Hymenobacter tibetensis: one gene and its partner. The protein of the gene in region 1 interacts with the protein of each later gene in a pairwise test. Links are inferred from orthologs where the notes say so. Each region holds a gene or a part of one and is shown on either strand. Other genes may lie near its edges.

Region 1 (2,798 bases):
TCGCGCACCCCTACGTCCGCCAGCGCGTTCAAGGAAGGCACCAACGACTTCATCAAGAAAGTACCCGCAATAGCCGCGGCGCCTGGCCCCAAGGGGGCATGCGCCCCGTACGCTTTCAGCAACAAGCCAAACTGCACACAAAACACCCCGTAACGCAAACCCGACAAAGCCAGCACCCAATGGATGGCCTGCGTTGAGTAGGTAGGCATTACGGCCAGGTACCGCCGAAACCGCCGTAGGGGCGGCACGGCCAGTAGCACCGCCAATAGCAGACGGGAACGGTACAGGGGCAGCAGTACGCCCGCATTCACGAGTATAGCTGCCACTACCATACCCAATCTGGTAGCAGGGTAGCCTCGCAGGTAGAAAGCCAGCAGAAAGTACGCCAGCCCTGCCGTACCCGCCAGCACCGTCACCACTAGTTGCCCATAACGCCCCAGGAACACGGCCCCCAGGGCATCAAGACGGCGGCTTTTCAGTTCGATAATTCGGCCGGCGTAGTCGCCCACTCGGTTGGGCGTCACAAAGCCCAAGGTCAGCCCCACCAACACTGCCCGGAAGCTGCGGCGAAAGGAAACGGGCTCCAAGTGCCGGGCCAGCCGCCACCATTTCCAGGCTTCCACCCCCCAATTGACGGGCACCAACGCCAACGCCAACAGCACCGGCGTGCGCCCCTCCCCCGTGAGGGTTGAGGTTAGAAGCCCGCGCCAAGCGGCGGCCGTGGCTACATCGCCAAACACCGAGTGCCACAGCAATCCGAGCGTGAGCAGGGTCACGAGCAGCTTACCGGCTACCACCAACCAGCCCCGCCGCGTGGGGCGTTCCGGGTTTTGGGCGTAGTTTTGTAGATTACCGGTAGTCAAGAAGGCGACGAGGAGGGCGGTTGAAGTCGGCAATTTACCGACACTAACCGCAACAGCAGTCTTATTGCTTGCTACTTATTACTCGATACCGCTATGATTCTGCCCCTCGCTCCCACCGATTTACTGCCCAAAGTCATTATGGGTGTTGACCCTGGCACCAACATTATGGGCTATGCCCTGATTGAGGTGCAGGGCCAGCGGGTACGCGTGCTACGCTACGACGTGATTGATATGCAGAAGCTGGGCACCAACCACGCCCTGAAACTAAAGCGCATCTTCGAGCGAATGCTGGAGCTAATCGACGAGTTTCTGCCCGACGAATTAGCCATCGAAGCGCCTTTCTATGGCGTAAACGTGCAAAGCATGCTCAAGCTGGGCCGCGCCCAGGGTGTGGCCATTGCGGCCTGCCTCTCGCGCCAGATTCCGTACGTGGAATACGCTCCTACCAAAGTAAAACAGTCGGTGACGGGTACGGGCAACGCCACCAAGGAGCAAGTGGCGCACATGCTGCGCCAAACGCTCACGCTGCCTCCCGTGGCTGAAGCCTCGAAGTTTCTGGATGCCACCGATGCGTTGGCAGTGGCACTCTGCCACCATTATCAAAAAGGCAACAACATGAAAGCAGGCGGCAAAAGCTGGGGCAAGTTTCTGGCCGATAACCCCAGTAAGGTGGCAGCGCCCGTAGCAGGCAAGAAAAAGCCGGTAGCGAAGTAGCTTTAGTTCAAGCATCCGAATGCTATAAGCTACATTTTAGCCTGACTCCCCTTCTTTATATTATTCTTCAACTATACCTGCTTTTGGTATGCAACGCCGCCCCATCCGCTCCACCTCTCTGAAGGCCGTTGGCTACGATGCCGACACCCTGACGCTGGAAATTGAACACCGCAGCGGGAGCCTCGTCCGCTACACGGGCGTGCCGGAAACTGTGTATCAAGCGCTGCTTGCCGTTTCCGGCAAGGCAATGTTTGTGATGCAGGTAGTGGAGCGCGGCGGCTATGAGCGAGAGCAACTGCGTTAGGGTAGCCGGCCTAGAGAGAAGGGCGTATTGCAGTGCAACCAACTCCCACTAGCAGTGCATTATATAGCCTTGTGCACTGATTAGCGGTATGGGAATGAAACCTTCGTTCGGTTTATGACAGCGTATGGTTACTATATTCTGATGTTCGCTCCTTACCGTAAGTCGTTGGTGTAGCATTGTATTGCTACACCAACGACTTACTATGTGCCGCACGTTTGGCCTGAATACCTTAGCCGCAACCGCAACTAGATCCACTACCTTGCGCCTATGAATTTCATTAACAGCTTTATCGTAAAAGCCCCTACTCGATGGTTTTGGACAGTATTAATAGGACTAAATTTTATATTCCATATAGCTTTTTTTCGACTACCCCCTGTTAGTGTTCATGTGTGGCGGCAATGTGACACTATGGCTGTTGCTCGCAACTTCTATGAAGAAGGAATGAACATTCTCGAGCCGCGGGTGGATAGTCGCAACACCACCAATGGCATCACCGGGATGCAGTTTCCCTCTTACGAATGGCTGGTAGCAGGTAGCTACCATCTATTTGGTTTTCACGAAGTGCTACCTCGGTTGATTAACTGGCTGATTTACATGGCGGGAGTGGTAGCCTTTTACCACTTGGTACGCGAGATTAGTGGGCAAGCGTGGCTTGGCGCTGTTGGCGCCTGGTGCCTTGCTTGGAGTCCCGAGTTTTACTATCACGGAGCTAACGCCTTGCCTGATATTTTGGCATTGACCTCTTCAATTGCTGGCTTGCTTTGGTTTGTACGGTGGCGAGATAACCGACAAGCAGGCTGGTTGATCCTGAGTCTAGCAGCCGTTACGGTAGGGGGGCTGACCAAGCTACAATATCTTGTCGTTGGCTTTCCAATTGCTGTTTTCGTCGTCCGCGACCTGCTGCAGCGGCGCTATTC
Region 2 (2,902 bases), 3.1 Mb from region 1 along the record:
TGTCGTTGGTGATATACACTTCCACCCGCCGGATTTCGACGCCGCTCTGCACGGTGGGCAAGTTGCGCAACGCCTGGTTGTACCGGTCGCGGAAAAACTGGCTCAGGAAGAAGTGCCGGTCCCGCTCGTATTGGCTGGCTTTGATTTCGAATTGCCGGCTCTGGGCACCGTTCTGCACGCGTACCTCGTCGGCTTGTCCGCGCAGGTTGCTGGCTACAGTGGTAACGCTCAAGCGCCCGAACTGCAGCTGCGTTTTCACCCCGAACAGGTTTTGCCCGCCCTGAATCAGCGAGTTATTGAGCGGCAAGCTTACGTTGCCAAGCTCTATTTTCCGGATAATATCAGTGTCGAAGCCCGTGTAATCGAGCTTCATGTTGTTTTCGAAGTTGAATGCGGCCTTGGTATCGTAGTTGAACGTTAGGCGCAGCTTCTCGCCAATCTGACCGGTGAGGTTCAGGTTGGTGCTTTGGTCGAATTGAAAGTCGCCGATGCGCTGCTGGCGCAACGTAAGGGTTGGGTTCTCGTTGCGGTTGAAGCGGGCACCCATGCGCAACGTCACGGCTCCGGCAGGGCGGATGTCGACGTAGCTGCCCCCGAAGATGCGGTCGGCGGCTGGGCCGAGGTAGATTTTAGGAATCAGGCGGCGCACATTGGCCGTGCTAGAGTCGCCGGTGACACCACCAGCCGAACGATTTCGGAAGTAGTCTCGTATAGCCTGACGTTGCTGCCACTCTGCGTATTCTTTGTAGCTGAGGCGGCTAGGGTCCCGGAAGTCCAACTCCTGCCCTACCCGCTCCTGCACATCAAAGTTTTGCAGACTGTCGTCGGGCGTGATTTGCTGATTGATGTTGGATGGTAACCCCAAAATCAAGGGCGACCGACGACGCTGGGGCGCAAAGGGGGTACCCGCTCGGTCGGCGGGCCGCACTTTGGGCCGGCTGCTCGGGCGGTAGCGGCTAGTATCGGGCACGACGACGCGCGGGGTGTCGGGTGTTGGCATCATCCAGGGCATTCCGCCCTGCATTGCGGCTCCTGGCAACCAGGAAGCCCATAATTGCTGCATAGCAAAATGGGCATCTCCCACAGACTCAGCTTGCGACCACCAGGCCACCAACGACGCAACAACCACCACGAAGGCGGTGAGGGACTTCTTACCGGAGTTCAAGTGCTACAAATAAAAAACGGATACTGGCGGCGTAAAACGCTAATTCGACTTAAGAGCAAACTTAATCAATTCCTCCACGCTCAGGTCGTTACCGTGCTTGTTCTGAATTTGATCTAAGTTCTTTTCGGCGGCCGACCGGGCAAAGCCCAGCGTTACTAAAGCCGACAACGCTTCACTGCGGTTAGTATTGTGTGCCCGCGCTAGTGGCACCGTATCTACGCCGGCTTTAGCCAATAATTCATCTTTGCGTAACCGGTCGCGCAAATCAATAATCACGCGTTGCGCTGTTTTGGGACCTACGCCTTTGATGCTTTGAATGGCGCGCACATCCTCGTTGATGATGGCATGGCGAATTTCACCTACACTCATGCTGCTCACCATCACGATGCCAGTTCCTGGCCCGATACCTGACACTGAAATCAGGTGCAGAAACAGTGCCCGTTCGTTGGGGTCCAGAAAACCATACAGCGTATGGGCGTCCTCCTTGATGTGCTGAAAGGTATACAGCTTGGCTTTCTCGCCTTCAGATGGCAGTTTGCTGTACGTAGCCAGCGAGATTCTAATTTCGTAGCCGACGCCGTTCACATCCAGAATAGCCTGAGCGTGGTCTTTGTAGGCAAGTTTTCCTTCAATGTAAGCAATCATAGCGGGGCCTGGGGGTTGGGGAACTTAATATCTTGACTGAACGCAGGAAGCTGCATATTTATCCCAAAAATAATAGCATTGTTGGCTAAATAAGTTGGTCTTTGCAGATACTTTACTTGCACATTCTATTGCGAAGCATCGGCCGCCAGAGCAAGGCGCGTGGGAATTACCCTTCAACTCCATTTGCTCTGGCGGCCGTATGATGGCGTTCGTTCTTACTTAAGCTTTTTCTCCGCTTGCTTGCTGCGCATCCACCACTGCAATAGCCGCCATGTTCACGATTTCGCGTACGGAAGCGCCAAGCTGTAGAATGTGCACGGGCTTGCGCATGCCCATCAGCACTGGCCCGATTACTTCGGCGCCCCCAATTTCCTGCAACACTTTGTAGGCGATGTTGCCGGAAATAACGTTCGGGAAAATTAGGGTGTTGGCCCCACCTTTCTCGGCTAGCACCGAGAACGGGTACTGCTCCTGCAGCAACTGCGGATTGAGGGCCGTGTTGGCCTGCATTTCGCCGTCGATAATCAGGTCGGGGTAGCGCGCTTTGGCTAATTCGGTGGCCCGGCGAGCTTTGTCGGGCAGTGCGCCGGGGTTGGAGCCGAAGTTGGAGTAGCTGATAACGCCCACTCGTGGCTCGGTGCCGAAGAAACGTACCGCTTGGGCCGTGAGCCCAATTATATCCACCATTTCCTCGGCTGTGGGGTCGATGTTGACGGTGGTATCAGCGAAGAAATACGGGCCTTTCTTGTGCTGGATGATGTACATCGAGGCCACTCGCTTCACCCCGTCTTCCACTCCAATGACCCGCAGTGCTGGCGAAATGCTCTTGCTGTAGTCTTTGGTGAGGCCAGTGATGAAAGCGTCAGCAGCTCCCGTTTCCAGCATCATCGAGCCGTAGTAGTTCCGCTCACGCATCAGGCGGCGGCTTTCGTAGAGCGTAACGCCCCGGCGCTGCCGCTTGCGGTACAGCAGTTCGGCGTACGCTTCGCGCTGTGCGTCCTCTTCCAGGATGTCGATGATTTCGCAACCCGTCAAATCCAAGTTGTTGGCTTGGGCAATGGCAGCCAGTTTCTCGCGCGGCCCCAGCAAAAT

What was found.
Region 2: the proteins of ruvC (region 1) and ruvA interact in binary tests that used the Escherichia coli proteins (3 or more experiments, as listed by UniProt). The link is inferred for Hymenobacter tibetensis from one-to-one orthologs.

Annotation. Positions count from the first base shown.
Region 1 is NZ_CP094669.1:2,063,629-2,066,426, reverse strand. What follows is about bases 1-2,766. They hold ruvC (crossover junction endodeoxyribonuclease RuvC), read left to right. Parts: upstream 1-956; coding sequence 957-1,577; downstream 1,578-2,766. Other genes in these bases: MTX78_RS08165 (ArnT family glycosyltransferase), read left to right, coding at 2,149-2,766; MTX78_RS08170 (KTSC domain-containing protein), read left to right, coding at 1,666-1,881; MTX78_RS08180 (lysylphosphatidylglycerol synthase transmembrane domain-containing protein), read right to left, coding at 1-896. Outside these bases: more of MTX78_RS08165, read left to right, coding at 2,767-2,798.
Region 2 is NZ_CP094669.1:5,130,735-5,133,636, forward strand. The notes cover bases 8-2,877. They hold ruvA (Holliday junction branch migration protein RuvA), read right to left. Parts: upstream 1,811-2,877; coding sequence 1,205-1,810; downstream 8-1,204. Other genes in these bases: sov (T9SS outer membrane translocon Sov/SprA), read right to left, coding at 8-1,165; MTX78_RS20660 (NADP-dependent malic enzyme), read right to left, coding at 2,030-2,877. In the rest of the region: more of sov, read right to left, coding at 1-7; more of MTX78_RS20660, read right to left, coding at 2,878-2,902. UniProt on the Escherichia coli protein: The RuvA-RuvB-RuvC complex processes Holliday junction (HJ) DNA during genetic recombination and DNA repair.